Regions from separate parts of the Paenibacillus xanthanilyticus genome, predicted to be linked through region 2. Evidence: riboswitches for the same ligand, from Rfam matches in the RefSeq annotation. Region 2 holds a riboswitch; the other holds the start of a gene.
What was found. A riboswitch is a leader RNA that binds a small molecule or an ion and turns the genes downstream of it on or off. The one in region 2 is predicted to bind FMN.
Positions count from the first base shown of each region.

Region 1: it holds a riboswitch for FMN, as region 2 does, so the genes downstream of both, ACFSKT_RS03830 (DMT family transporter) here and ribD (bifunctional diaminohydroxyphosphoribosylaminopyrimidine deaminase/5-amino-6-(5-phosphoribosylamino)uracil reductase RibD) in region 2, are expected to answer to the same signal.

Region 1 covers NZ_JBHUHA010000001.1:889,468-905,040, forward strand. Annotated here, with positions in the region: gene ACFSKT_RS03805 (ATP-dependent DNA helicase) at 1-1,632, opposite strand, end outside; gene rnhA (ribonuclease H) at 1,738-2,361, opposite strand; gene ACFSKT_RS03815 (alpha/beta hydrolase) at 2,527-3,300, shown strand; gene ACFSKT_RS03820 (Gfo/Idh/MocA family protein) at 3,616-4,605, opposite strand; gene ACFSKT_RS03825 (alpha/beta hydrolase family protein) at 4,642-5,487, opposite strand; gene ACFSKT_RS03830 (DMT family transporter) at 5,680-6,639, opposite strand; FMN riboswitch at 6,775-6,925, opposite strand; gene ACFSKT_RS03835 (NAD(P)/FAD-dependent oxidoreductase) at 7,112-8,020, opposite strand; gene fabF (beta-ketoacyl-ACP synthase II) at 8,179-9,420, opposite strand; gene ACFSKT_RS03845 (helix-turn-helix transcriptional regulator) at 9,543-10,385, shown strand; gene ACFSKT_RS03850 (winged helix-turn-helix transcriptional regulator) at 10,447-10,869, opposite strand; gene ACFSKT_RS03855 (zinc-dependent alcohol dehydrogenase family protein) at 10,973-11,986, shown strand; gene ACFSKT_RS03860 (aspartyl-phosphate phosphatase Spo0E family protein) at 12,191-12,349, shown strand; gene ACFSKT_RS03865 (PTS mannitol transporter subunit IIBC) at 12,586-14,043, shown strand; gene ACFSKT_RS03870 (PRD domain-containing protein) at 14,118-15,573, shown strand, end outside.
Region 2 covers NZ_JBHUHA010000001.1:2,046,730-2,062,302, reverse strand. Annotated here, with positions in the region: gene ACFSKT_RS08675 (D-alanyl-D-alanine carboxypeptidase family protein) at 111-1,313, shown strand; gene spoIIAA (anti-sigma F factor antagonist) at 1,536-1,889, shown strand; gene spoIIAB (anti-sigma F factor) at 1,886-2,332, shown strand; gene sigF (RNA polymerase sporulation sigma factor SigF) at 2,353-3,108, shown strand; gene ACFSKT_RS08655 (stage V sporulation protein AA) at 3,225-3,908, shown strand; gene ACFSKT_RS08650 (stage V sporulation protein AB) at 3,901-4,341, shown strand; gene ACFSKT_RS08645 (spore germination protein) at 4,373-6,073, shown strand; gene lysA (diaminopimelate decarboxylase) at 6,211-7,542, shown strand; gene ACFSKT_RS08635 (peptidylprolyl isomerase) at 7,665-8,096, shown strand; gene ACFSKT_RS08630 (hypothetical protein) at 8,264-8,608, shown strand; FMN riboswitch at 8,765-8,977, shown strand; gene ribD (bifunctional diaminohydroxyphosphoribosylaminopyrimidine deaminase/5-amino-6-(5-phosphoribosylamino)uracil reductase RibD) at 9,124-10,233, shown strand; gene ribE (riboflavin synthase) at 10,269-10,946, shown strand; gene ACFSKT_RS08615 (bifunctional 3,4-dihydroxy-2-butanone-4-phosphate synthase/GTP cyclohydrolase II) at 10,962-12,179, shown strand; gene ribH (6,7-dimethyl-8-ribityllumazine synthase) at 12,396-12,866, shown strand; gene ACFSKT_RS08605 (segregation and condensation protein A) at 12,915-13,697, shown strand; gene scpB (SMC-Scp complex subunit ScpB) at 13,666-14,283, shown strand; gene ACFSKT_RS08595 (DUF2953 domain-containing protein) at 14,381-15,076, shown strand; gene ytfJ (GerW family sporulation protein) at 15,175-15,573, shown strand, end outside.

The DNA.
Region 1 (15,573 bases), 1.2 Mb from region 2:
GCATAGAACGCTATGCTCGTCCTGCTGGAAGGCCGAGATCAGCGAGCTGATCTCCGCGCTTCCTTCATAGAGGAAGCGGTAGCCGGCTGCTTCCGGGTGCTGCCCGATCGACGCCTTGAACTGCCGCAGCTGTTCTTCGGCGGGGAAGAGAATAAGCGCCCTTCCTTCCGTCAGCCGCATCAGATCCAAGACGAGCTTCGTCTTGTCCGTGTCGTTCTGGTCCGGCAGCAGCGCGGCTTTCATCTGCGCTTGATAGTCATACGGCGAGTCCACCGAGAACGAGAGATAGTCGCGGATGCCCAGCGTACCGGCCATATAGTCGAACGAGCCGCTGACGGACATCGTGGCCGAAGAGAAGACGATCGGCATTTTCCGGCTGAACACCCGCTCCTCCAGCACTTCCTTCACTTTCTTCGGCATGATCACGAGCGACATGCCGTCGCGGTCTTCCTCCAGCCAGCTGATCAGCTGCTTAGGCTGCACGAACAGGCCGAGCGCCAGCTGAATCATCTCGATGTGCTCCTCGACGATCGTCAGGTGGTACGTAACCAGCGTGAACAGTCCGCTCTCGAAGACGAGCTCCTCTTCGATCTCCGCCAGCAGCGATCGGAACCGATTCGCTTCCTGCAGCAGCGCGTCGGTGATGACGACATCCTTACGGTTCGATCCGGATACGCGGCGGCTGCCCTTCTCCAGCAGGTCGAACAATTTCTCGCTCTGCGCGATAGCGTCCTCGACCGCGTACGCCAGCTTCTCCCGTACCTCGCCTTCCAGCAAACGCGTGATAATGCTTTCGAATACGGCATGTTTCAGCTTGTACGTCAGCGCGTTCTGCGCCGCCGTCTCCAGCAAGTGTCCTTCGTCGAAGACGACCGAGCTATGCTCCGGAAGCAGCGGCAGCTGGCCTTCTCGCTTGCGCGCCTCGTACGTCCACACATGCTCCATGTAGAAGTCGTGCGAGCAAATGATGATATCGGCCGCCTTGCGGAAATGCTCGCGCGAGATCGTCTGGCCGCACCGATGACGCTGGCTGCAGACGAGACAGTCCTGGAAGACGTCCCAGCCGATCTTCCGCCATTGTTCGTCGTCCAGCTCCGGGTAATCTTTGCGGTTGCCGTACGGCAGGAACGCTTGCATCGAATCCGGTTGGCGCACGAACGCGGGCAAGCTGTCGTAGAGATCCCGGAACCGCTCCCCGTCCTCTTCATGCTCGAATCTCGCGCCATCCAGCTTGTTCAAGCAAATATATTGATCGGGCGACTTGCCCAGCCGCGCGTCGATCGTCAAGTTCAGATGCCGCGCCAGCTTGGCGATATCGCCCTCTTCCTTGACAAGCTGCTCGATCAGCGATTCGTCCGCGCAGGCCACGATCGCCGGTTTGCGGGTGTAACGCGCATACATGACGGCATAGAGGAGGTAGACAAGCGTCTTGCCCGTGCCTACCCCCGCCTCCGCCAAGATCGTCTTCTTCTCGTTGTAGGCCCGCTCCAGCTGGAACGCCATGTAGATTTGCTCGTCGCGCACCTCGAACCCTGCTTCGGGCAGCCGCTCGTAAAAGACATCCGCAATCCAGTCGCTGGCCTGCTGCATGAACGGCTCTTTCGGGTCAAAATCAAAAGGATAAGTACTCAATCAGGACGTGCCCCCGTCTCGTAGCGTTGAAAACATTTCACCATTATACCGCAAAACGAGCGGACGGGAAAATGATGCGCGAATGTGCTTATTTCCCGCAGCCCGTTATTTCCGCCCATAGTCGGCCTTGATCTCGCCCCAGGCCGCCGTATTCCACTTGCGCACCGGCGCATGTGCGGGATGGCGCTTCAACCAATCGAGCGCTTCGTCGACCAGCGTCCAAATCTCACGGGTCGACGCGTCGCGGGCCAGATTCGTATTCACGGCGCGGTTCTTGACCCAAAGCATCGCCGTCTGCGAATCGGAATACACGATCTTCTCCAAGCCTTGCTCCTGAATAAGCCGCAGCGCGTGGACAATCGCGAGGAACTCGCCGAGATTGTTCGTCCCTTTGGCGATCGGAGGGTGCTCGAACAGAACGGCTCCCGTTACCGTATCGACGCCCTTATATTCCACGATGCCCGGATTGCCCTTGCTGCCGACGTCGACGGAGATGCTGTTCGCGACTATCTCCTCCTTCGCAGCCGCAGCCCCCGTGCCGCGGGCCGCCGACGTCGCGGCACGCTCGCTCGCTTCCCCGGCGTACGCCGCCTCGGCTTCGGCCTTCGACTCGAACGACTTGAAGCGCGCCCCCGAGAACCCCGTCGTCTGCTTCTGGCAGTCCGCCCAAGTCGTGTAGATGCCGGGCTTGCGGCCCGCCCATACGACGTAATATTTCGATTTCGCCAATTCATTCACCTCATTAAATAATTTCTGCTGCGCTAGTTTGCCGCGATCACCGCCATACGAACCGTTGATACGCCGTATCCGCAAAGACTGGCCGCATCGTTCCAGGATCGCGCGCATACCTATCCCTATAGCGTCTATTCTACCGCAAAAAGGAGAATGTCCGAGATGAGTATCATTTCCGCCCATGCGGCACCCGTCCGCTCCGAGCCGATGACGTTCGTGCTTGTGCATGGATCATGGGCCGATGCCGGGTTCTGGAACGGCACCGCGGCCGCGCTACGGCAGATGGGCCATACGGTCCATGCGCCGGAATATCCCGGTCATGGAGGCGATCCGAACAAGAACGTCACCCATGCTCAGATGAGCACGGCCGTAGGCGATTACATCGCCGGCAAGCAGCTCCAGGATGTCGTGCTGGTCGGACACAGCTTCGGCGGCACCATCATTCAGAAGGCGGCCGAGCTTGTCCCGGACCGGCTCAAGCGGCTTGTATTCTGGAATGCCTTCGTCCTGAACGACGGCCAATCGATGGCCGACGTTCTGCCCAAGGAAGCCGTCGACTTCTTCCTGCAGCTGGCATCCGCCTCCGCGGATAACACGATCGCGCTCCCATTCCCGTACTTCCGTGACGCATTCGTCAATACCGCGGATCTGCCGACGGCGCATGATATACACCGCCATTCTCCCCCCGAGCCGGCAGCCCCGTTTCGGGAGGCCTTGGATTTGAAGCGATTCTATGCGCTGCAAGTGCCGAAGAGCTATCTCTATCTGACGGAAGATAACGTCCTTCCTCAATTCGACGACACCGGCTGGCATCCGCATTTCTCGAGCAGGCTTGGTCAATTCCGCCTTATCAAAGGCCATGGCGATCATATGACGCCGGCGTACGTGCAGCCCGACAAGCTCGCGCGGCTGCTTGTCCAGGCCGGACGCGATTAGCGAGCATGCCCGAATTCGCGTATGCGATCTTATAGGCAGACAAAAACCGGCGGCGCATCCTGCTCCGTCGGTTTTGGCCTGTTTACGATTTGTCGGATTTGGTGGCAAGCTCGATCATCATGATGACCAGAATCAGCAGTTGAATGAGCAGATCGGCACTCATGGCATTCCCTCCATGCGTTCGTCATGCTCCTTCAGCCGGCCCTCTCCCATGCCGATGTCCAACTATACGCCTTACGTTTCCCGTTATCATATCTATGCGCGCAAGCTGCGATTTATGACCGACAGCTGCGCCAACAGCGGGTCAACTAGACATTAGTTCGCATCCGCCGGAAAGACGAGACCGATCTGCTTGCGCGCTTCATCCATCACTTCCATGGCCGTGAGCGAGCTGGCATGGGAATTGACTTCGGATTCCAGCTTGCCCTGGGCGAGCAGAGAGACGAATTCCCGCACCTCGTACATCATGTTATCTTCGATCTGCTTCGAGTCGGTGATGTCCTCTACCCGTCCGTCCCGATAATGAATGCGGACCTGGCTCGGCTCGCTGATGTGGTTGATGACGATGCTGCCTTCCTCGCCTTGAATTTCCGACGGTACATAGGAATTCGAGATCTTGGAATACATCAGCACCGCATCCAGGTCGCCGTATTTCAAAATCAGGCTGCCGTTGCCGTCGACGCCGGATTCGAGCATGTATGCTTCCGCTTGTACCGCGCTCGGCTTGCCGAACAGCACGGCGGTCGGATACACGCAATAGACGCCGATATCCATTAGCGAGCCATTGGACAGCTCCGGCTTGAATGCGTTCAAGACCGTTCCCTGCTTGTAGGCGTCATAACGCGAAGAATACTGACAGTAGCTCGCGAAGAAGCGGCGAACGCGTCCGATCTTGTGCAGATTGTTCCGGATGGCGGTAAAGTTCGGCGTCAACGTCGACTTCAGCGCCTCCATGAACAAAACGTTGTTCCGCTTGGCCGTCTCGATCATCTCGCGCAGCTCGCGCGCGTTGGATGCGGCTGGCTTCTCGCACAAGACGTGCTTGCCGTGCTCCATGCTTGCGATCGATTGCCCGGCGTGATAAGCGTTGGGACTTGCCACATAGACGGCGTCGATCACGTCGCTTTGGAGCATCTCGTCCAGCGACGTGAACCGATGCTCGATCCCCAGCTTGTCCGCGTATTCGTTCGCCCGCGCTTCCGTGCGCGAATAGACGGCCGCGATTTCCGCGCCTTCCGCCAGTCTCGCTGCTTTCACGAATTTCTCCGTTATCGTGTTGGTGCCAATTATGCCGAATCGAATCATTCTATTCGCTCCTGTTGCTTGATTTGATCATGAATGTTACCGATGTTCCTGAAGAAAATCGACGGTTAATTCCAGCGCACGCTCGAGATGCGGCGTCGGGCCGGCGAACGGATGGACCGCGCCGAAGGTATGGTTCGCGCCTTCAATCCGCAAATGCCGCTGATCCGGCGCGGCCTGACGGAGTCGTTCATGACCGAGGACGAGCCGCGGCGCATCCTGGTCGCCTTGAATCGTTAACACCGGCACCGTCAAGCTCGCGATGGCCTTAAGGATGTCGAACCGCTCGCGGTTTTGCGCCAAATCCTCGAAGAACCCCGCCGTAATCGGCATCTGCTGCTTCGTGCGCGCGTTCTCCACATAGCCGATCCCGTCGCGAAGCACCTGCTCTCGGAACTCGTCTCCGAACAGATTGGCGTCGGCGATCCCGTTCCAGCTTACGACCGCTTGGCATGCATCCGGATGGCTGGCCGCGGCAATCAGACTGTTGCCTCCGCCACGGCTGTGGCCGACCAGCGCGATCCGCGACGCGTCCATCCGATCCGACAGCGGCAAGTCGCCGGCCTGCAAACGCTCGAGCAGCGCGGACAAATCCGCCTGTTCCCGGCTGTATGTATTCCGTCCGAATTTGTGCAGCTCGTCGAAATCGGATTGGCCGACTCCGTTGCAGCTGAAATTGAACGTCACGACCGCGAACCCGCTTTGCGCCAGCCGCTCGGCGGCATACGGGAAGAATCCCCAATCCTTAAAGCCTTTGAAGCCGTGGACGAGCAGCACGACCGGTCTGCGTCCTTCCTCGCCGGTCGCGCGCACTTCGCCTCGAATGGTCAAATCCCGTTCGAGCGCGAACTCGAAAGAAGCCGTATCAAGCGGTTGTTGATCCATGATCCTTCCTCCTTGCCTCGTCTATGCCTGCCGCGTTTCACTATCTTACCAAAGATTGATTCTCCACGGGTAATCAATTTTCACCTGGCGAGCGGATTGGTTTTGAAGCAAATTGTGAACATTTTCGTTGCTATATATGTAGAAAAAGAGCGGCCTCTATCGAGGCGCGCTCTGCATGCGCAATATTTGAATTTATGGCTTCGGTGCCGGTTTCTCGGGTTCGTCCTGCTGCCACGAGATCGCGAACAGCGTCGTCCAGATCAACATGAAGCCGATCAACTGCGGGAACGAGATCATTTGATCGAAGACGACCCAGTTAATAATGACGCCGACCATCGGGAAGCTGAGCTCCGCCAGCGTGGCGTAAGAGGCCTTCACCGTGCTCAGCCCTTTGTAGTAGAGCAGCATGCTGAACAGCCCGGGCAGCAGCGCCGAAAGCGCCAAATTAAGGACGAGCAGCCCCGTATCGCGCCCTTCGGCCGGCATCGTCCATCCGTGGCTCTGCGTCAGCGTGAGGACGAACAGCAGCGGCAGCGCCAGGATGAACCGAAGCGAGGTGACCGTCTCGTAGGACATTTTGCCCAGCATGTAACGGCCCATCACGGTGGAGCCGCCCCATAGCAGCGCGGCGCCGATCGAGAACATGCTGCCGATCTGAATAAAGTCGGAGGCGCCGCTTTGGGGAATCGAGAACCCGAAGGTCAGGAGATACGTGCCCAACAGCGCCAGCACGAACAAGAAGCCGAACCTGCGAGGCAGATGCTCCTTCAGCAGCCAGCGCGCGAGCAAAATCGCGAATAGCGGCTGAAGCTTCTGCAGCAGCAGAACCGCGTTCAGATCGCCGCTCGCCAGCCCCTTCGTGAACAGGATCGTGGCGATCGCCGAGCCGCCCCATGACACGAACAGCAGCGCGCCGACATGCGATAGCCGCAGGCCGCTAAGCTCGCCGCGGCGGCTCCATAGGACGGGCGCGGCGAAGAGGAACAGAATCGCGTGTTCCAGCAGAACGATCTGCGTGGAAGTCAGATGCTCCAGCAGCAAGATGCGGAACAGCGGGTCGACGCCCCATAACGCGGCGCCGATGACGACGAGCCAGAACGCGGGCAGGCCGCGCTTGGTTCGCAGAACAGGTGTTACCGATACGGTACTCATGAATAATTACCCCTTCTGGATCCAGGGACATGAAGGAAGAAGGCCCCGTCTTGCGCGTCATGCGCAAAACGGGGCCAGTCAAATAAACCTGCGGATTAGCCTCTTTAGACGAGACGAGTCCCCCGCAAATTTACAGCTGATCTTCTACCATCCGGACTATACCGTCGGCCTTGGATTCGCACCAAATCAGTCCCCCGCCCGCTGACGGGAAGAGGAGTCGCGGGCTTCTTTCCTCCATGTGAAAGTTACCGCCGGTCGGGAATTGCACCCTACCCCGAAGATCGATATTAGATTTTGCAATGCCACTTCACTTTCTATAGTTTATTACTTTCTTCTCAAAATGTCTAGCCCACAATTCAAAGTGCTGCACTATGAATAAATAAGCGGCGCGTGGACGCGACTTCCGGCGATTGCTCAGTCGCCGCATGACAACGTTGAATTCGGAATGCCATCGACAACGCAGGTTCGATTGTTAGGCGTCCCGAAAAACGTCTTCCGTCAAATCGGCGTTCACGCCCATCGCGGCCCTGCTGCCTTCCGCGGCGGCAATGACCAGCTGGGACGGCGAGACGACCGAGGAATCGCCGGCGGCGTAGACGCCTCGCGCGCTCGTTCGGCCGAACGCGTCGGTAACGATGGCGCCGAACGCATTCAATTCGCAGCCCAGCTGCTCGCCGAAATCGCTCTTCTGCGCGAATCTCGGCGTCACGAAGCCGCCATCTCGCGCAATCGACGTCCCGTCCTTGAACCGGATGGCCTCGAGCTGCCCGTCTCTCCCCTCGTACCTTGCGATCGGCTTCGTATACACGCTGATGCCTCTCCGGTGCAGCGCGATCTGCTGCTCGGCCGACAAATTCGTCTGCCAATTGGTGCAGACGATTAGATCTTTGCTCCAGTTGTAGAGCAGCTTGGCCGTATGGAACGCGCCAGCGCTCTCGGACACGAGCACGAGCCGCTTGTCGCGCAGCTCCCAACCGTCGCAGTACGGGCAATTGAACAAGCTGCTGCCATAGAAATCGCCGAAGCCCTCGATGTCCGGGAAGGACTCCGCCAGCCCCGTTGCCAAAATGATTCGTCCAGCCTCGTATTGCGAGCCGCTTGCGGTCTGCAGCGAAAATCCCGATGGCGACCGATTCACGCGGATGACCTTCTGACGCGCTGCGGCGACGGATGGATAACGTGCCAGCTCCTCGTGCGCGAGTCTTCGAAACTCGGCAGGCTGTACGCCGTCCCGAGTCAGGAAACCGTGCGATGCCCGCGTCACCCGGTTACGGGGCTGCCCGTCGTCGAGCAGCAGCACCTCTCTTCTGGCGCGCCCCAGCAAGAGCGCGGCGTTCAATCCGGCCGGCCCCCCGCCGAGAATCGCGCAATCATACCGCATAGTTCTCCTCCTTCACTTGTCCGATCCCTTGCCCCCTAATTCCGCAATATAGATAAATATGGCAGCTGCGCCTGTTTTCATTCCCCTTTGACGATTTTTAAATACTCGTGCAAGCAAAAAGGCGGTCGCCATCCGGAATGGCAACCGCTCGTTCATGGTTATTGTTCTACCCAGCGCTTGATCACGATAACGGCGTTATGGCCGCCGAATCCGAACGAATTCGAGATGCCGATTCGCAGCTCGGCCCGCCGCGCCTCGTTCGGCACGACGTCCAGATCGCAATCGGGATCGGGCGTCTCTTGGTTGATCGTCGGCGGAATAATGCCGGTTCGCAAACTCTGCACGAGCGCGATCGCTTCCGCTCCTCCGGCAGCGCCGAGCATATGGCCGGTCATCGATTTGTTCGCGGTCACCGGGATGCGGTAGGCGGCTTCGCCAAACAAGCGCTTGATCGCCATCGTCTCGGAGCGGTCGCCCAGCTCCGTGCTCGTCGCATGCGCGCTGATGACGTCCACTTCCTCCGGCCCAATGCCCGCTTCCCGAATCGCTTCGCGCATGGCGCGGTAGGCGCCTTCGCCTTCCGGATGGGTCGCGACAATATGATACGCATCGGAGCTCGCCCCGTAACCGATCACTTCGGCGAGTATCGGCGCCCCGCGGTCGCGGGCGTGCGTCAGCGATTCCAGCACGAGTATGGCCGCGCCTTCGCCGAGGACGAACCCGTCGCGGCCGGCGTCGAACGGTCGGCTCGCCCGCTCCGGCTCGTCATTGCGCGTGGACACGGCGGTCGCGTTCGCGAAGCTTGCCGTTGCAATCTCGGAGACGGCCGCCTCCGAACCGCCGGCGAAGATGACGTCCGTTCTTCCGGATTGGATGCGGTGATACGCCTCTCCGATCGCCGTGTTGCCGATCGAGCAAGCCGTCACCGGCGCGAGCGTCGGGCCGAGCGCGCCCAACCGGATGCTGATCATGGCCGCTGCCATGTTCGCGATCATCATCGGCACGAGCGTCGGACTGACGCGGCCCGGGCCTTTGCCAAGCAGCGTCGCGTGCTGCTCCGTCAGCGTGTGGATGCCGCCGATGCCCGACCCGACATAGACGCCAAGACGCTCCTTGTCGATGCTCGCAAGGTCCAGCGCGGCATGTGCCAACGCTTGATCGGCGGCCGCAAGCGCGAACTGGCAGAACCGGTCCATCCGCCGTGCTTCCTTCGTCCCGAATAACGCCTGAGCGTCGAAATCACGCACGGTGCCGGCAATCCTCGCCTTATGGCCTGCCGTATCGAACGATTCGATCGCCCGCACGCCCGATTCCCCTCGCGTCAGCTTGTCCCAGAACGCGTCAACGCTGTTGCCCAGCGGCGATACGATACCCATGCCCGTAATAACGACTCTTTCCATGTCCACCCATCCCCTTCCAGCCTCTTATGGATGTAATCTTGCCATCTATGTTATCCTATTACAAGTTGTTGTTTATCCTAGTATAAGTGCTACCAGCTTACGTCACGAAAGAAGGGATCCGCATGCATCAACCCACCCGGCTGCAAGCGCTGTCGGCATTCTTGAAGGCGGCTCGCGCCCGCCTGACGCCGGAGACGGCCGGCCTTCCGGCCGGCACTCGCAGACGGACGCCCGGCTTGCGAAGGGAAGAAGTGGCGCAGCTCGCAGGTGTCAGCTCCACCTGGTATACCTGGCTGGAGCAAGGGCGGGATATCCAGGTATCGGCCTCCGTGCTGGACAATGTCGCGGCGGCCCTTCGGCTGACGGACGACGAGCGGAAGTATATGTACGCGCTTGCTTCGGATTCCGGCGCAAGCGTCGCCAAGCTTGCGGCTGACAATCCGCGGCTGACGCCCTCCTTGCGCAAGATCATCGACGAGCTGCGGTATTGTCCGGCGATTATATCGGACCGAAAATGCCAGATCGTCGGCTGGAACGCCGCGGCCGCTTACGTCTTCATGGACTTCGAGCAAATTCCCGAGCACGAGCGCAATATGATCAAGCTGCTCTTCACGCGCCGGGAGTTCCAGCGGTTAGCCGTGAATTGGGAACAGTTCGCCGGCGGCTTCCTGGCCATGTTCCGCTCCTATTACGGTCAGTACGTCGACGATGAATGGTACGAACACTTCCTGCGCGGCATGATCGCCGATCACCCTGACTTCAGACGGCTTTGGGAACAAGGTCAGGTCAGTTATGCGCCCGAGGTGCTGCTCGAATTTCGCCATGCCAAGGCGCGCAAGATGCTTTTCCAGTTAACCTCCCTGCAGGCGCACGGCAGCGGCGATTTGCGCTGCAGCATCTATACGCCCGCCCCCGAGTCGAATACGGAAGCGAAATTGAAGCAATACATGGATGCGGCGCCATAATCGGCGCAGCGCCGAATAAGGGACTTGGGATACGGCGGACGTATCCTAAGTCCCTTCATCTTCACCCACGACTGCTGTGCTGCTCCTCCCTCTCGCTGCCCGCGTCTTGGTCTGAGCGCTTGTCGTAGGCGTCTCGCGCCTCGCGCACCAGCGGATAATGATCGACCGCCCAGGACTTCATATGCCGAAGCGGGATGAGGAGCGAACGCCCAAGCGGGGTCAGCCGATATTCGACGCCCGGCGGGATCGTATCGTGAACGTCCCGCTCTAGGAGACCGTCGCGTTCTAATTGCCGCAGCGTTTGCGTGAGCATCTTTTTGGATATCCCTTCGATTCTACGAAGAAATTCGCCGTATCGGACGGCGCCGCCTTCCATGGCATAGATGGCGAGAACCGCCCATTTGCTCGCGATAATTTCCAGCAACAAACTGTAGCCGCATTTCGCGATCGAAATATCCGGCACCGCTGCCTTTCGTTTGCCCATCGTCTCTCCCTCCGATAATCCGGATACTTTAAAGTGCCTACTTACTTTATTTTAGTTCGCAGACTAAAGTGTGTCTATACCGATAAACGAAGGAGAGATAGCCATGAAATTGTATGAGCTTAACGGAGGATTTAGTTTGGATCACTTGAAAATGGCCGATCGGCCCATACCCGTGCCGGGGCCACGCGAGGTGCTGATCCGCATACGCGCCGTGTCGCTAAATGCTAGAGATCTAGGCGTCATCGACGGCTTCTACGCTCCCGACTTGCCCCTCCCGTTCACGCCGGTTTCGGACGGCGTCGGCGAGATCGTTGGCATCGGCTCGGACGTCAGCCGCTTCAACATCGGAGACCGCGTGAGCGGCATATTCACCCAGCAGTGGCTGACAGGTCCCCCGCATCGCCGTTACGCTGGGAGCACGCTTGGCAGCCCGCTGCCTGGATTATTAACCGAGTATGCGGTGATCGACGAGAACGGCCTTGTCTTTGTTCCGAATTATCTGACCGACCCGGAGGCTGCGGCGCTTCCCTGCGCAGGCGTGACGGCTTGGCATGCGATCGTGGAAGAAGGCCGCGTGAAAGCTGGCGACACGGTCGTCGTGCAAGGCACCGGCGGCGTAGCGCTCTTCGCGCTGCAGTTCGCGAAACTGCACGGCGCGAGGGTCATCGTCGCTTCCGGGAGCGACGAGAAGCTGGCGCGCGCCAAAGCCCTCGGCGCAGACTTCGGGATCAATTATCGGTCGACGCCGGATTGGGATGAAGCTGTAAGGGCGATTACCGGGGGAGAAGGCGCCGATCATGTGGTTGATCTCGGCGGCGCCGCGACGATTGAACGCTCCGTTAACGCCGTTCGAACCGGCGGGCGGGTCAGCGTCGTCGGCATTCTGTCAGGCGCGCGAACGAACAACCTCGATCTGATTGCCGTGCTGCAGAAGAAAATCACCCTGCAAGGCATTAATGTCGGCAGCCGCGCCATGTTCGAGGCCATGAACCTCGCCCTTGAGACCGGCCGCATACGTCCCGTAATCGACAGCGTATTTCCATTCGAAGAAGCCGTGGACGCCCTTCGTCGACTGGAGCAAGGCGTTCACTTCGGTAAAATCGTCGTTACCGTCTAAAGCACGCTTCACGCCATCTCTCGGCATTTGATTGCCAAAAGATGGTTTTTTTATTCCCTATTGTTTTGCTACGAATTGGAGCGGGTATAAGGAGGATGGAAGGTAATCATTCGGAGCATTTCCTGATTTTCACGCTTTTCTAATTGTTTTCTCACAACTGCGGTTTATACTAGGCTCATAACTTCGAAAAAGGGATGGTGCCAGATGGCGGAAATGAATCCTATGATCAACCGGCTGCGTTCGAAAATGATTGCTGTTGCGGAGAAACACGGCATGAATCTGCTCCATCCTGAGGTTATTTATTGGAGCCAGCAGCTGGATGTGCTCATCGTCGAATCGATGCAAATGCCGAAAACCGCATGAATTGCCCTACATATGCCAAACACGCGAGAACCGTGGATTAGCCAAGCGCCGCTTGCTTCTAATGCCCCGGTTCTTTTTGTTATGCCTGCCGCCAATGCAAATGTTGGCAACAGCGTTCATGACGAAACCTGATTTTCCTTGAATTGAAGCTGTAAGCGTTCTCCATTAGGATGGAATCATTCCCGTTATCGGATGCAAACGATGCGGGCGTGACGAAATAAAGGGAGGATTACCTGATGTCCAACACCGTACAACCACAAAAAGAAGGTGTCCGGGTAGCAGTACAACGATTCGGGCGCTTCCTTAGCGGGATGGTCATGCCGAATATCGGCGCGTTCATCGCATGGGGACTCATCACGGCGCTCTTCATTCCGACCGGCTGGATTCCGAACGAAGAACTGGCCAAATTGGTGGACCCGATGATCAAGTACCTGCTGCCGCTCTTGATCGGCTACACGGGCGGCACGATGATCCATGGCACGCGGGGCGGCGTCATCGGCGCCGTCGCGACGATGGGCGTCGTGATCGGCGCCGACATCCCGATGTTCCTGGGCGCGATGCTCGTCGGCCCCGGCGCCGCTTGGGTGCTGAAGCAATTCGACAAGGCCATCGAAGGCAAAATCAAGTCCGGCTTCGAAATGCTCGTCAACAACTTCTCGTCCGGCATCATCGGCGGCATTCTCGCCGTCATTGCTTTCAAGGCGATCGGCCCGATCGTCCAGGCGATCAGCAACGTGCTCGCCGACGGCGTCGAGTTCCTGATCGATAATCATCTGCTCGCCTTTGCCAACGTGCTCATCGAGCCGGGCAAAATCCTGTTCCTCAACAACGCCATCAACCATGGCGTACTGAGCCCGATCGCGCTGGAGCAAGCGTCGGAGGTCGGCAAATCGATTATCTTCATGCTCGAATCGAACCCGGGTCCGGGTCTTGGCATCCTGCTGGCGTACTGCATCTTCGGTCGCGGCTCGGCCAAACAATCGGCTCCCGGCGCTGCCATCATCCACTTCTTCGGCGGGATTCACGAGATCTACTTCCCGTACGTGCTGATGAACCCGCGCCTTATTCTGGCGGCGATCGCGGGCGGCGTGGCCGGCACCGCGACGTTCTCCTTGTTCAATGCGGGTCTTGTCGCGCCGCCGTCGCCAGGCAGCATTTTCGCCTACATCGCGATGGCGCCTAAAGGCGGCATGTTCGCGATCTTCACCGGCGTGATCGCAGGCGCCCTCGTCTCTTTCGTCGTCGCGTCGCTGCTGCTGAAGACGAGCCGCAAGACGGAGCAAGACGACGAGCTGGAGCAAGCTTCGGCCAAAATGAAAGAAATGAAAAGTGCGGGCATTGCCACTCCGGCGGCTTCGGCCGCGGCTGAAACTGCCGCAGCCGCTTCTGTTCCTGCAGCCAATGACCGGCGCGCCAAGGCGGACGTAAGCAAAATCGTCTTCTCCTGCGACGCCGGCATGGGATCGAGCGCGATGGGCGCGTCCATATTAAGGAAGAAGATCACGACCGCCGGCATTCCGGTCACCGTCGTGAACACGGCAATCAGCGACATCCCTGCCGACGCGGATATCGTCATTACGCATAAGACGCTGACCGACCGCGCGAAGCAGAAGGCGCCGAACGCCGAGCACATCTCGATCGATAATTTCCTGAAAAGTCCGGAATACGACGACCTCGTCAAACGATTGTCGTAATGCTCCCTCTGTAACGCTGACGCCCCTGGCTTCGGCGTTACAGCTCTTTTATTCCAAGACGTAGGATGATGCCCATGAAAATGTCGAACCGGCAGCGCCAGATCGCGGCGCTGCTTACGAACCGGCCGGACGGCATCACCGTCGCCGAAATCGCGGAATCGGTCCGCGTGAGCGCGAGAACCGTCCACCGGGAGCTGCAGGATATCGAGACCGCCTTGAACGACGCCGGCATCGCCCTGCTGCGCAAGTCCGGCTCTGGACTCGCGCTGGACGCGGAACCCGAGAAGCTGGACGCTTTCCGACGCACGCTCAAGCATGCGGACGTCACCGGATTGGGCCACGGCGCCCAAGAACGCAAAGTGCTGACGATGCTGCGGCTGATCGAGGAATCGGAACCGACGAAATTGTTTGCGCTCGCGCATGAACTGCAGGCGGCGATTCCGACGATCAGCAGCGATCTGGACGAGTGGGAATCGCTGTTAACCGGCTCGGGTCTTGCGCTGGAGCGGCGACGCGGCTACGGCGTCGAGCTTCAGGGCAGCGAGCGGGCGATCCGGCGGTTCATCTTCCGGCTGGCCCGCCAATTTCTCGATCCGGCCGATTTGTTCGAGGCCGCCGATGATGCGGCGGGACATTCGCCGATACGCGAACGTCTGCTGGAGCTGATCGGGCTCGAAGGCTTCTTCCGCGTCGAGAAGGCGCTGTGGCGGCTCGAGGAGCAGCACAGAACGAATCTTTCCGAAGAATCGTACACGCTTCTCGTGCTCCGCCTGGCGATCGCCCTCTCCCGATATCTCGCTGGCCGCATCGTCGATGCGATGCCGGAGGAATCGACGCCGAGCGATTGGGAACGGGCGCATGCCTATGCGCGATTCCTGGATGTGAATCTGCCCGAGCGCGAACTGGCCTATGCCGCTCACTTGCTGTCCGGTTGGGACGCTTCCGAGCAAGTTCCGGTCGCCGAGCACTTCCCGCAAATCGAGCTCGTCGTGGAGCTTATCGCAGAGGTGGAAAGCCGGCTAGGCGTCTCCCTGATGCGCGACCGCTCGCTCATCGAAGGTCTCCTTCATCATATGGAGCCCGCTCTGCAACGCATCCGGGAAGGACAGCAAATTCGCAATCCGCTCCTACTTCAAATCAAGCGGGATTACGCGGAACTGTTCGAGGCCATTCGCGAAGCGACGGCGAGGAAGCTGAGCGGTTATGAGCTTCCCGAAGAAGAAATCGGCTTTCTGACGATGCATTTCGGCGCGGCGCTGGAGCGCGCCAACCTGTTGACTGTGCCCGTGCGCGCCCTGCTCGTCTGCACGAGCGGCATCGGCTCGTCCAAAATGCTGGCGGTCCGCATCACGAAGGAGCTGCCGCAGATCGAGTTGATCGGACGGGTGTCTTGGTTCGAAGCCGTCCGGACCCCTCCGTCCGATTACGATCTCATTATTTCGACCGTTGATTTGCCCATTAAGCCGGAGCGTTACATTAAATTAAGTCCCCTCCTCACGTCGGAGGAGACCGAACGGCTCCGGAAGTTCG
Region 2 (15,573 bases):
AATAAATTAACGCTTATCGGTCCACACTAAAGAAGAGATTTTAGGAGTGCTTTTGGCAATCGCGCCAGCGTTTGCGGCAGAGGCCAACATTTCAGGAGGGGACCGATAGAATGAGAAGCAATCGAACGAAAATTGTGCTCGCGTGCTGCACCGCATTGCTGCTGGCGCTGGCGCCGGCTTCCGCGTGGGCGCAAGAGCCTGCGGCGAAGCAAGCGCCAGCCGGCCAGCAGGCACCGGCCGCGCAGGCGAATTTAGCGCCGTCGGCGCGCTCCGCGATTTTGATGGATGCCGACAGCGGCACGATTATTTTCGAGAAGAATAGCCACGATAAACTTCCTCCGGCCAGCATTACGAAAGTCATGACGATGCTGCTGATTATGGAGGCGCTGGACGAGGGCGTCATTAAGCTGACCGATAAAGTATCGACAAGCGAATACGCTGCGTCGATGGGCGGCTCGCAGATCTTCCTGGAGCCGGGCGAGGAAATGACGGCGGAAGAGATGCTCAAGGGAATCGCCATGGCCTCCGGCAACGATGCTTCCGTCGCGATGGCCGAGAAAATCGCGGGCACCGAGGCCGAGTTCGTCAACATGATGAACAAGCGCGCCGAAGAGCTGGGCCTGAAGAATACCCATTTCTCGAACGTGAATGGCCTGCCGGTGGAGAATCATTACACCTCGGCGCACGATATCGCGGTCATGTCGCGCGAACTGCTGAAGCATCCGGAAATTACGAAATACACGGGCTTGTACCAGGACCATCTGCGCAAATCGAGCGATAAGCCGTTCTGGCTCGTGAATACGAACAAGCTGGTCCGCTTCTACAGCGGCGCAGACGGTCTGAAGACGGGCTTTACGAGCGAGGCGAAGTTCTGTCTGACCGCGACCGCCAAACGGGATGGCCTGCGCGTCATCGCCGTCGTCATGGGCGAGCCGAACACGAAGACCCGCAACGCGGAAGTGTCGCAAATGCTCGATTATTCGTTCGCCCAATATATGAACCATACGATTTTCAAGAAAGACGACGTGATGGGCACGGTCAAAATCGAGAAAGGCAGCGTGCCTGAACTTACGTTGACGGCGAAGCATTCTTACAGCGTGCTGCTGAAGAAAGGCAGTTCGGTCAAGGACATCCGCTACGAATTGCAACTGCCGAAGCTTGCGGCGCCGATTAAAGTGAACGAGCCGATCGGCAAGCTGATCGTCTATCAAGGCGACCAGGTGCTTACCGAGTTCAACGTCGATTCGCCGGCTACGGTCGAGCGCGCCGGCTGGTGGAAGCTGTTCAAACGGTCCGTCGGCAGCCTCTTCTAGGAGTGCCGCTGTCGCAGGAACGGTTCGAATAGGGTGCGCAGCACGCAGGTTTTTGTCGTCTTCTATCGCCCTGCTTCTACTTTTGTCGGGAGGCAGGAAATGCCAATCCGCATGTGGAAATGCTAGTTCAAGCCAAAACCGAAGCGTTCGTTTCGCCCAGTGCGCGGAATGAAGCTGCAACGAGGCCTACTTCGAAGATTTCCGTTGAGGAGTGAACAGGCGATGAGTTTGCAGGTTGAACTGGAGCATTACCGCGATGTGCTGATCGTCCGGCTGAAAGGCGAATTGGACCATCATACGGCCGATATCGTGCGGTTTAAGATGGAAGAGGCGATTTTACGCGGCAACAGCGCGCACGTCATCCTAAGCTTGAAAGATCTCCTCTTTATGGACAGTTCCGGTCTCGGCGTCATTTTGGGCCGTTACAAGCAGTTGAAGGCAAGGGAGGGCAAGATGGTCGTATGCGACGTGAATCCCGGCGTATACCGGCTGTTCGAGCTCTCCGGCCTGTTCAAAATACTGCCGATTCACGAGAACGAGCGCTCTGCGCTCACAAGTCTGGAGGTCGTTTCATGAGCGCATCGAACGAAATGAGGCTCGCGTTCTCCGCGCGTTCGGAAAACGAGGCGTTCGCCCGCATTACGGTTGCCGCCTTCGTGTCCCAGCTGGATCCGACAATGGAGGAGCTGAACGACCTGAAGACGGTCGTGTCGGAGGCGGTCACCAACGCCATTATCCACGGCTACGACAGCGATCCGGCCGGCATGGTCACGATCGAGGCGAGCATCGTGGGAGACACCGTGTCGCTGGTCATCAAGGACAGCGGCAATGGCATCGAGGATTTGGAATTGGCGCGTCAGCCGCTCTTCACGTCCAAGCCGGAGCTGGAGCGTTCGGGCATGGGCTTTACGATCATGGAAAATTTTATGGATGGCTTCGAAGTGATCAGCGAACCGGGCAATGGGACATCAATTGCAATGACGAAGCGCATCGAATCGAAAAAAGCGCTGTTCAATTAGGCGCGTAGGGGTTGGACCTCATGGATGTCGATTTGAAACAAACAGCGCAGCCGTATTTGGACGATTCGGAAGTCAAACGGCTCATTGCGCTCAGTCAATCCGGCGACTCGATCGCGCGCGATACGCTCGTGCAGTGCAACATCCGCCTTGTCTGGTCGGTCGTGCAGCGCTTTATCGGCCGCGGCTACGAACCGGAGGATTTGTTCCAGATCGGATGCATCGGCTTGCTGAAGTCGGTCGATAAGTTCGACCTCTCGTACGAGGTCAAATTCTCGACGTACGCAGTTCCGATGATCATCGGGGAAATCCAGCGGTTCCTGCGCGACGACGGAACCCTCAAGGTCAGCCGTTCGCTGAAAGAAACGGCGAATAAAGTGCGCAAGACGAAGGACGAGCTGTCCAAAGTGCTGGGCCGGCTGCCGACGATCAAGGAAGTGGCCGAACGGCTGGGCATCAGCCCGGAGGACGTCGTCTTCGCGCAAGAGGCGAACAAACCGCCGACCTCGATTCACGAGACGGTGTTCGAGAACGACGGGGATCCGATTACGCTCATGGACCAGATTGCGGACGATTCCCAGGAACGCTGGTTCGACAAGCTGGCCTTATCCGAAGCGATCGGCGGCTTGACCGAGCGGGAACGCTTGATCGTCTTCCTGCGATACTACCGGGACCAGACGCAGTCGGAGGTCGCCTCGAGGCTTGGGATCTCGCAAGTGCAAGTGTCGCGGCTGGAGAAAAAAATATTGCAGTCTATTCGAGACCAAATCGCTCAATAAGAGCGGTTTGGTCTTTTTGCTTGTTTTGGGAGTACGGCGGCTAACGTTTTCTCATACTAACGGAGAGGTTGCGGCGAATTTCTTGAAATACAAGGGATTCTCAGGGGGGATGCGCGTTGGCAACGGAAGCGCGTTCGGTGCTCTACTTGCGCTTGCGCAGAAGGATCGGGATCAAGCCTGGCGGGATCGTGACGCTAGGCATGGCGGCCAGGCTGTTCGCGGCGGACCACGAGCTGGAGCAGCGGCTGCAGGCGCTTGTGCTTCACCGTCACCGCGAGAAGGACGGCAACCGCGTCGTCATCGACTTGCTTCAGACGGTCAAGACGATTCAGGAGGCCTATCCGCGTATCGAGATCGAGGCATTCGGCGATCCGCAGGTGCTGGTCATCGTAAGGGAAAAGGAGCCCAAGCCGCGCATGTTTATGCTCGTGATCGCCTGGCTGCTGCTGTTCTTCGGATCCGGCCTTGCGATCATGAATTTCCATACGGACGTCAGCATGAAGGAAGTGCACCAGCGGATAGCGGAACTTGTGACGGGGAACAAATCGGAGCATCCGCTATGGCTGCAAATTCCATATTCGCTCGGCATCGGCATCGGCATGGTGCTCTTCTTCAATCATCTGTTCCGCAAACGGTTCAACGAAGAGCCGAACCCGCTGGAGGTGGAACTCTATTTGTACGAAGAGAATGTCAACAACTACGTCATTGCCGATGAAATGCGAAGAAAAAATAAGAGCCGGAAGGCGCTCGAGGCTGAGGGGGATACCAGCTTGAACCGGGGCGGCAAAGACGATGGCTAATGCCGTGAGCAATCTGTTCGTCGCGCTGCTCGGCTTGGCGGGAGGGCTTGCGGTCGGCAGCGGACTCGTCGCCCTGCTTATCGTCCTCGACTTGATCCCCCGCCTTGCCCAAGTGTCGAGCGCATATCGCAAATCGTTCTGGTTCGAGACGGCCGTCTTGTCGGGGGCGATGTATTGGTCGGTCGCGGATATGATGGATTGGAAGCTAAGGCTCCCCATACCGGACGTCGTCTTGCTCGTCCCCGTTGGCGTGCTTTCGGGTATTTTTGTCGGGATGCTGGCGGCGGCGCTGACGGAAGTCATGAATGTGCTGCCTATATTGGCGAGACGGCTGCATCTTCACGATTATATGGTTTCGCTCGTAATGGCGATGGTGCTCGGCAAAATTATCGGCTCCTTGTTTGACTGGCTCGTATTTCAGCGCCTGAATTGACAATTTCGACACGAGGGAGAAGTGACGACAGATGACGGATTTCGATCAGGATCAGCAATCACGGGAAGGCGGCGGACGCCGGACGATCCATCCGATTTGGCTGGATGATGCCGAGCTGGCGGACGAGCATGGCGATAGAGAGGACACGGATCGGCATGATTACCATCTGTCCACGTTCGGCATGGCGCTCACCGGACGCCGCAAACGGGCGGATCGTAAGGAACATAAGCCTGAACCGGTTCCGATCCCCGAACATATCGATGATTATATCGATCTGCTGGAGCAGGAGGTCGGCTATAAGAAGAGCTTTGACGTCGTCGTGCGAGAGATGACGTTCGGGGAGCGGAAGACGGCGCTTTTTTTCATGAATGGGTTCGGCAAGGATACGATCCTGCAGGATGTGCTCAAACGTTTGAGCTATTTGCACCCGGACGACTTGTCGACAGGGGCGCTCCAATCCTTCTTCGATAATTACGTGCCGGCCGTGCAAGTCGTGAAGGAAGGCGATTGGAATAAAATGATGACGAACGTGCTGGCAGGCGCAAGCGCCCTCTACATCGACGGGGAGAAGGAAGTGCTCCTGATCGACGCGAAGTCGTTCCCGGCGCGCGGCCCCGAAGAGCCGACGCTGGAGCGGGTCGTGCGCGGCAGCCGGGACGGCTTCGTCGAGACGCTCATGACCAATGTGACGCTCGTGCGCCGCCGCTTGCGCGACAAACATTTGCGCTATGAAATCATGCGCGTCGGCGAACGGACGCAGACGGACGTATGTATTGCCTATATCGACGATATCGTCGACATGGAGCTCGTGGAATCGATTCGGGACAAAATATCGATGATCAAAATCGACGGGCTGCCGCTGGCCGACAAACAGCTGGAAGAGGCGACGGTCAAACGCGGATGGAGCCCGTTCCCGCTCGTGCGCTATTCGGAGCGCCCGGACACGGTCGCTTCCCATTTGCTCGAAGGCCATGTCGCCGTATTCGTGGATACGACGCCGAGCGTCATGATATTGCCGACGACGTTCTTCGACCACATCCAGCACGCGGAGGAGAACCGGCAGGCGCCATTCATCGGCACCTACCTGCGGTGGGTACGTTTCTTCGGTATTTTCGCTTCGCTGTTTCTGCTGCCGATCTGGTTTCTATATGCGCTTGATCCTGGGTTGAAGCCCGACGCGCTCGCGTTTCTCGGCGCTCAGAAGGAAAGCCGTCTGCCGATGGTCGTACAATTCCTGATGGCGGAGCTCGGAGTTGACTTGCTTCGGATGGCTGCGATTCATACGCCGACGCCGCTCGCGACCGCCATGTCGCTGATCTCCGCGATCCTCATCGGGGACATCGCCGTGCAGACGGGCTTGTTTATCAATGAGGTTATCCTATATATGGCCGTTGCCGCGATCGGCATGTTCGCGACGCCAAGCTACGAGCTGGGATTAGCCAACCGCATCGTGCGCTTGCTGTTCATCGTGGTCGTCGCGACGCTGCACGTGCCGGGCTTCATGATCGTGGCGGCCGCCATCACGATTCTGCTGGCCATGGAACGTTCCTTCAACCGTCCGTACTTGTGGCCGTTCATCCCGTTCGACGCCAAGGGGATGTGGAACATCATCGTGCGTCCTCCCGTGCTGCAGAACCGGACGCGTCCGAATTTGCTCAAGCCGCAGCAGCGCGACAAGATGCCGGGCGGCAGCAGCGGCAGCGGAAGCGGCAGAGGGGGCCAAGTGCATTAACGGCCATCACGACCGCAAATAATGCAAATGAAATGCGAATTTATCCATTTTACCAGGGGACAGGGGTAGGATATACTTTCGTTAAATGATGCAAACCAATCGTCATGGGATTTCATGGAGAAGCCGGAGGGGAAACAATGTATTTACACGGAACAAGCGCAATTAACGGCCAAGGGCATTTGACAATCGGCGGCTGTGATGTCACCGAATTGGCGAAACAATACGGAACCCCGCTATATATTGTGGACGAGGCGCTCGTGCGTCAGCGCGCGCGCGAATACGTCGAGGCATTCAAGGCATCGGGCTTGAAATTCCAGGTTGCGTATGCCAGCAAGGCGTTCAGCGTCATGGCGATGTGCGCGATCGCGGAGCAGGAAGGCCTGTCGCTGGACGTCGTCTCCGACGGCGAGCTGTATACCGCGCTGAAGGCCGGATTCCCGGCGCATCGCATCCATTTCCATGGCAACAACAAGACGCCGGACGAGATTTTGATGGCGCTGGACGCCGAGATCGGTTGCTTCGTCGTGGATAACTTCGACGAGCTGGCCCTCTTGAACGCGCTGGCCGGCGATAAAGGGATGAAAGTAAACGTACTGCTCCGCGTTACGCCGGGCGTCGAAGCGCATACGCATGAGTATATTTCGACCGGCCAGCAAGATTCCAAATTCGGGTTCGACGTTGAAAGCGGCGCTGCGTTCCGCGGGGTGCGGGAAGCGCATGAGCTGCCGAATCTGGAGCTGCTCGGCGTCCATTCCCATATCGGCTCCCAAATCTTCGAGGTCGACGGCTTCGAGGTAGCGGCGAGCAAAGTGGCGCAATTCGCCCTGCTCGTTCGGGATGAACTGAGTGTAACGTTCCCCGTTATCAATCTGGGCGGCGGCTTCGGCATCCGCTATGTGGAAGGCGACACGCCGCTGCCGGTCGCAACCTACGTCAAGGCGATTACGGACGCGATCAAAGACAACTTCGGCGCGGCAAACTATCCCATTCCGGAAATTTGGGTGGAGCCTGGCCGCAGCATCGTCGGCGATGCCGGCACGACGCTCTACACGATCGGGACAAGCAAAGATATTCCCGGCGTGCGCAAGTACATCGCCGTTGACGGCGGCATGACCGACAACCCGCGTCCGGCGCTCTACGAGTCCAAGTACGAAGCCGTTATCGCGAATCGGGCGGACGACGCTGCCGAAGAGACCGTGACGGTCGCCGGCAAATGCTGCGAGAGCGGCGACAAGCTGATCATCGATTGCGTATTGGCGAAGCCGCAGACGGGCGATCTGCTCGCGGTGCTGTGCACGGGCGCCTACAACTATTCGATGGCGAGCAACTATAACCGGATTCGCCGTCCGAGCGTCGTCTTCGTGAAGGATGGCCACTCGGATCTGGTCGTCAAGCGCGAGTCGCTGGACGACATTGTGGGCAACGATATTTTGCCGGCGCGAATGAAGAAAGCGTCCGCGGTCCAATAATTCGCTTCCGTCCCCCGGTGCTTACGGCCGCTTCATGCGGCGTTCGCCGGGGGACAAGCTTTTTATCGGGGACGCTTTCTGCTATAATGGCAATGTTTAGATAACCGAAAGGGTGGATTTCAATGGCAAAACAAGCGAAAATCACGATGGCGGACGGAGCGGAAGTCGTACTGGACCTGTTCGATCAAGACGCGCCTAATACAGTTGCAAACTTCGAGAAGCTGGCAAACGAGGGCTTTTACAACGGTCTTACGTTCCACCGCGTCATTCCGGGCTTCGTCGCGCAAGGCGGCTGCCCGAACGGCATGGGCACAGGCGGCCCGGGCTATACGATCAACTGCGAGATCAACCCGAACAAGCACGAGCGCGGCACGCTCGCGATGGCGCACGCCGGACGCAATACAGGCGGCAGCCAGTTCTACATCTGTTACCAGCCGCAGCCTCATCTGGACGGCGGACATACCGTGTTCGGTAAAGTGGCAAAAGGCATGGAGCACGTCGACACGTTCAAGAACGGCGTGAAGATGGAGAAAGTCGAAGTCGTCGAAGTGTAAGCAAGCCGGAGTGAACGAATCCCCCGCAGCGGTGACAACCGCGCGGGGGATTTTCTGTTTCGGGAGCAGCTTGGCCGTGTATTAACAACTATCGAAGACCGGCAACGGGCGCCTAATGAAGGGCGGTCTACCCGTGCCGAGCAAGAGTTGAAGGGGGAGCTGAGCTTATGGAACGCAGTCGATACTATATGTCGGTATCCGCCCGGACGATCGAGACAGCGCCGTCGATCGCGGAGCAGCTGACAATATACGCAAACGAGGAGGAGCTGCTCGCGCTGGAGAAGCTGCTCGAGCAGGAGGACAAGGATGATCAGCTGACGCATGTGAGGGCCGCGATCCCGTACAAGTCCGCCGAGCGCGACCCAGCGACGGACCGGTTCAGCGAGCATTTGGAGATGCTCTATGCGTATATTTACAAGATCGGCACGCCTGAGACGAAGGCGCATATCGAGTCGATGGACATTTTGCCGAAGCTGGAGAATCAGAACCACTACTTACCCGGATACAAGTGAACCGAAATACCATGAAATTGACGCTCGGCCGCCCGATAGGCGCCGAGCTTTTTTCTGCTGGCCGCATCCGCGCGCCGAAGGGCCGACGATACTGCAGAAAGGGAAGCTGGTTGCTTTTTTTCAGGGGGAGTGGTAACATTTTGTCAAAGTATTGCAGCTTACCTTCGGGGCAGGGTGAAATTCCCAACCGGCGGTGATCAAGGGCGGTTTCGGCCACGCATCTCGCATGCGAGCCGATAACGAGCTTGTCAGTCCGTGACCCGGACAGCTCGCGTGACGCTTCTCGACTTGCGAGAGCGGCGGCGAATGGACGGTGGACCCGGTGTGATTCCGGGACCGACAGTATAGTCTGGATGGGAGAAGGGGGCGGCAGCGTATACCGTTCAACGATATAACCTGGCGACTTGTTCTTTTTTTCACGCAGTCATAGGTTTTATTTGAGCGTGTTCTTGTGCTGTTTCCTTGTGTCACTCCCATCACCCCGTCGGCTTCATGCGGATAGGGGTGTTTTTATTTTGTCGATCGTGTTAAATGACGCATACTATATGCAGCTCGCCTTGGATATGGCGGCGAAAGCAAGCGGCCAGACCGACATTAATCCGGTCGTCGGCTGCGTCATCGTCAAGGAAGGCCGCATCGTCGGACTCGGCGCCCATCTGAAGCGCGGCGAAGGTCACGCCGAAGTGCATGCGCTGCGCATGGCCGGCGACCAAGCCGAAGGCGCTACCGCTTATGTGACGCTCGAGCCGTGCAGCCATCACGGCAAGACGCCTCCATGCTGCGAGCGGCTAATCGAGGCTAACGTATCCCGCGTCGTCGTCGCCTGCACGGATCCGAATCCGATGGTCGCTGGCCGGGGCGTGAAGCGGCTGCAAGAGGCGGGAATCGACGTCGAGGTCGGCCTGCTCGGCGAAGCTTCGGAGCGGATGAACGAGAAATTCAACAAATTCATTACGACGCGCAAGCCGTTCGTGACGCTTAAGACCGCGATGACGCTGGACGGCAAAATCGCCGCGAAGACCGGCGACAGCCGCTATGTCAGCGGCCCGGCGGCCCGTGAACAGGTACATACGCTTCGGCACCAGCATATGGGCATTATGGTCGGCGTACAGACCGCGCTCGCCGACGATCCGGAGCTAACGACAAGGCTCAGTGTGCCTGCGGTGCATCCGGCTCGCATTATCGTGGATTCCAAACTAAGGCTGCCGGTGACTTCCCGCCTGTTTCATAACAAGGACGTCCCCGTTATTATCTTGACGGTCGGAGGGGCGGACGAGAAGCGGCGAGCCGCGCTTGAATCCGCAGGAGCGCGAGTGCTGGCGTGCGGTGTGGGCGAACAAGTCGATCTGGAGATCGCCATGACGAAGCTTGGGGAGCTTGAGATCGGCTCGATTCTGCTCGAAGGCGGCGGCAAGCTGAACGGCGCCATGCTGGAGCTCGGCCTGATCGATAAGATCATGCTGTTTATCGCGCCGAAGATTATCGGCGGCGACGCCGCTCCGGAAGCCTTCTCCTTCGGCGGCTTTGAACGAATGAGCGAGGCGATCGGCCTGACCGGCGTGACGATGGAGCAGGTCGGCGACGATTATTGCCTAACCGGCTATCCGAAGTACGCGGATCGCTGAATCCGGATCGCGATTGGAGCGGGAGGGGGAGTAACTTGTTTACGGGATTGATTGAAGAAGTAGGGACGCTCAAGCGTTCCTACAAGCAAGGCGAGGCCATGAAGCTGACGATCGAGGCGTCGCGCGTGCTGGGTGACGTGAAGGACGGCGATAGCATCGCCGTGAACGGGGTGTGCTTGACCGTGACGGATTTCGACGCCGCTTCGTTTACCGTCGACGTCATGCCGCAGACCTTTCGTCATACGAATTTGAAGGATATGCGTCCGGGCGAGCGGCTCAATCTCGAGCGCGCGATGCAGGCTGGCGGACGATTCGGCGGCCATATCGTCCAGGGACACGTCGACGGGACGGGCACGATCATGGCGCGAACGCCGGATGCGAACGCGGTCGTCTTTACGATTCAGCCCCACGACGCGTCGCTGATGCGTTATGTCATCGCGCAAGGGTCGGTCACGCTAGACGGAATCAGCTTGACGGTTATCGACCGGAGCGACAACGAGTTTTCCGTCTCCATCATCCCGCATACGCTGCGGGAGACCGCGCTTCAATTGAAGCAGCCCGGCAGCGTCATCAATATCGAAGGCGACGTGCTGGGTAAATACGTGGACCATCTGCTGCGCTATCCGGGAGCCGCGGGGCAAGACGGCGAGCAGAACCGGAAGAAGAGCGGCGGATTAACGGCGGCTTTTCTCGCCGAGAACGGTTTTTTCTAGGGAGAGTGAACAAGCATGACAACGGACCAAACGATATTCGACCCGATTGAAGACGCGCTGCAGGATTTGCGCGAAGGTAAGTGCATTATCGTAGTGGACGACGAAGACCGGGAGAACGAAGGCGATCTGATCGCGCTTGCGGACAAGACTTCGCCCGAGGTCATCAACTTCATGATTTCGGAAGCCCGCGGGCTCGTGTGCGTGCCGATTACGCAAGAGCGGGCGGAGGAGCTGGACCTGCCGCCGATGGTCACGCATAATACGGATTACCATGGGACGGCGTTCACGGTGTCCGTCGACCACGTCACGACCTCGACGGGGATATCGGCCGGCGAACGGTCGCAGACGATCCAGGCGCTGATCGATTCGTCCGCCAAGCCGTCCGACTTCCGCCGCCCGGGCCACATCTTCCCCCTCATCGCAAGAGCCGGCGGCGTGCTGCGCAGGGCTGGGCATACGGAAGCGGCCATCGACCTGGCTCGGATGTGCGGTTCCGCTCCGGCGGGCGTGATTTGCGAGATCATCAAAGAAGACGGTACGATGGCCAGACTGATGGACTTGGTGGAGTTCAAGAAGCGTCATGGGCTGAAACTAATCTCCATCGAGGGCATGATCGAATACCGCAATAAAAAGGAGAAGCTCGTCCACCGCGCCGTAGACGTGAATCTGCCGACGGATTTCGGCACGTTCCGCGCCGTTGCGTATACGAACGACGTCGACAGCAAGGAGCATGTGGCGCTCGTAAAAGGCGAAATCGCCCCGGATCAACCGACGCTCGTGCGCGTGCATTCCGAATGCCTAACCGGGGATTCGTTCCACTCTCACCGCTGCGATTGCGGGCCTCAGCTAGCCGCAGCGCTCCGGCAAATCGAGGAAGCGGGCAGCGGCGTGCTGCTGTACATGCGCCAGGAAGGTCGTGGCATCGGGCTTATCAATAAATTGAAAGCCTATGCGCTGCAGGAGCAGGGATTCGACACGGTCGACGCGAATATTAAATTGGGATTCGCCCCCGACCTGCGCGATTACGGCATCGGCGCGCAAATTTTGAAAGATCTCGGCGTCAGCCAAATGAGGCTCATGACGAATAACCCGCGCAAGATTCGCGGTTTGGAAGGCTACGGGCTCGAAGTGGTGGAGCGTGTTCCGATTCAGACGGAGACGAAAGCGGACAATACGGATTACTTGCATACGAAGAAAGCGAAGCTCGGACATTTGCTTGAATTTGAAATTTAAGGCTGATTGGTTTGCGTTCACAATCTGAAGATTGGGAATGCAGCATTCAGCAAGAAGCTGATTGGTTTACGTTCACAATCGAAAGATTGGGAATGCAGCATTCAGCTAAGCGGATTGGTTTGCGTTCACAATCGAAAGATTGGGAATGCAGCATTCAGCTAAAGCGGATTGATTTGCGTTCAGATTAATACGACCCATGAGAGGATGACGGAAATTATGCCACATATATACGAAGGACACTTAGTTTCGCAAGGACTGCGCTACGGGATCGTCGTTGGCCGTTTCAACGAATTTATTGTAAGCAAGCTGCTGAGCGGCGCGCTGGACGCGTTGAAGCGTCATGGCGTGGACGATAATGAAGTGGAGATCGCCTGGGTGCCGGGCGCATTCGAAATTCCGCTGATTACGCAGAAGATGGCGGAGAGCGGCAAATACGACGCCGTTATTACACTCGGCGCGGTCATTCGCGGATCCACGCCGCACTTTGATTTCGTCTGCAACGAAGCGGCCAAAGGCGTGGCGGCGGTAGGGCTGAAGACCGGCGTGCCGACGATCTTCGGCGTGCTGACGACGGACTCGATCGAGCAGGCGGTCGAGCGCGCGGGCACGAAGGCGGGCAACAAGGGCTGGGAATCGGCGATCAGCGCCATCGAGATGGCGAATCTGACGAAGCAGCTTAAGGGCTAACCAAGCCCCCAAAACGCAAGCAAAAATTACGCAGGAGGCAGCCGCAACATGTCGGTGACATACAAACTGGAGTCTTTTGAAGGTCCGCTTGACCTGCTTCTTCACTTGATTGACAAGGCGGAGATCGACATTCACGAGGTGTCCATCAGCGAAATCACGGATCAATATATGGACTACTTGAATGCGATGCAGGAGCTGGAGCTTGAGGTAACCAGCGAGTTTCTCGTCATGGCGGCCACGCTGCTGTCGATAAAGAGCAAGCAATTGCTTCCGAAACCTCCGGTCATCGAAGAAGAATTCGACTACTGGCAGGACGAAGGCGAGCTCGATCCCCGCGACGAGCTGATTGCCAAGCTGGTGGAGTATCGGAAGTTCAAGCAGATCGCGGAGGAACTCCGCGGCATGGAATTCGCGCGAAGTCTCGTGTATACGAAGGAAGCCGAGGATTTGACGCCGTATATGCCGGTCATTCCGGACAACCCGGTGAAAGGGCTGCATATCGGCGATCTGATCAAGGCGTTCCAGAAGGCGTTGAAGCGGGCCTCGCGCCGCAATGTGGTGGCGACCGTGCACCGGGACGAAATTTCGGTGAAGGATCGTATTCGCGACATCGTCGAGGTGCTGCGTCAGCACGAGACGGTCCGATTCTCGAAATTAATCAAGCAGGAAATGAGCCGTCACGAGATCGTCGTGACGTTCCTTGCCCTGCTTGAGCTGATGAAGATGAAGCATATCCGCTGCTACCAGCATGGGCTGTTTGACGATATCGTAATCAATTGGAGAGGGGAAGCGGCAGAAGGTGGATTACTCGAAGTGGAAGACAGTTATTGAAGGTTTGCTGTTCATGGCGGGGGATGAGGGCTTGACCGCCAAGCAGCTGGCCGACATTTTACAAACGGATGCCGCCGTTGCCCACGATATCGCCAAAGAGCTGATGGCCGAGCTGAAGAAGAAGAAACGGGGCATCCAAATGTCGCTCGTCGCCGGCGCGTTCCGGCTGACGACGAACCCGGATCACGCGGCTTATTTCGAGCGGATGGCGTATTCGCCGACCCGTTCGAGTCTTTCCCAAGCGGCGCTCGAGACGCTGTCGATCGTCGCTTATCGACAGCCGATTACGCGTATCGATATCGAAGAGATCCGCGGCGTGAAGAGCGACCGCGCCATCGCCACGCTTGTATCCAAAGATTTGATCGAAGAGGTGGGGCGCGCCGAGGCGATCGGACGACCGATCCTATACGGGACGACGAAGTCGTTCCTCGACTACTTCAGCTTGCCGAGTCTGGAATCGCTGCCGGAGCCGGCTTCGGTGGACGACGACTCGTTGGACGAACAAACGCAGCTGTTGTTCGAGAAGCTGGAAGAACGCCAGATGACGCTCGAAGAGATGCCGCCGGCCGGGGCGGATAAGAAATAGAACTACGCTGGCGGGCAAAAGCCGCAGGGCGCATGAGATCTGTACGCTTGATCCATACTATAGCCGACTATAACAGGAAGCAGAGGGGGAATCGCCCATGCTTGGTTATCCGTTCGGCTGGTGGATCGCGGCAGGTCTTTTTTTGTTGCTGATCGGATCGGCTCTTATGTCCCGCATCGTCATTCGGGGAATGGTCAAACGGATCGGGACCGACGATCATGCCGAGCTGCGGGTGCGCGGGTTAATGGGGCTTATTCATTACCATTGGGAAATGCCGATCATGAAGATGAAGGGGCTCAACGTCGAGCTCAAAGAAGAGAAGACGAAGCAAAATATGGGAGGCGACAGCGAGCAAACCACAAACGATAAGGTCGATGCGCGCGCCGTATTTCAATCGATAGATTGGATGAACATGCTGCTGAAGCAGACGGATTCGCTTCTGGGCTGGGTAAGGACGACGCTGAGTCACGTTCACTTGACCGAATGGAGATGGCGCACGGCGGTCGGCACGGGGGATGCGATGTGGACCGCGATGGCGACCGGGACGGTATGGACGATCAAAACGACGGCGATCGGCGTCCTGTCCCAGATGATTCGGTTGAAGACGGAGCCTCAGATCAGCGTGGATCCGGTCTACAACTCGGCCCATTTTTCCACCGAGTGGCATTTTACCGTCAAGCTGCGCCTGGGTTACATGATTTTTGCGGGTATTTATCTGCTGTTCAAAATGCGCCATATGCGGGGCATATTACGAGGGTTGGTCGGCTGGCAGCGGATCTTGCTCCGCGCTTGACGCCCGGCGCCTGCCCACATAAGAACCGAATCGACAGGGCATGATGATAGGGCAGGAAACCAACACATGAACGAAGAGCCGAAGGAGGGCCTACAACGATGAATGAGCACCCGATACAAGGTCTAATGCAGACGGCCATGGAAAATATCAAGGAAATGGTCGACGTCAACACGATCGTCGGCGATCCGGTACAGACGCCCGACGGCAGCGTGATCATGCCGATCTCGAAAGTCGGCTTCGGCTTCGTTGCCGGCGGCAGCGACATCCGCCTCGGCAATTTGGCGGATCAGGCGCAAACCGGCAGCCACGCCTCGACGGACGCCCATAACTCGCTCGTCAGCATGCCGTTTGGCGGCGGCAGCGGCGGCGGCGTGTCGATCACGCCGATCGCGTTCCTGGTCGTCGGCGCGCAAGGCGTGCGTGTCGTGCCGCTGGATAGCCAAACGCATCTGGTGGAGCGCGTTATCGAGTCCGCGCCGCAAGTGTTCGACAAGCTG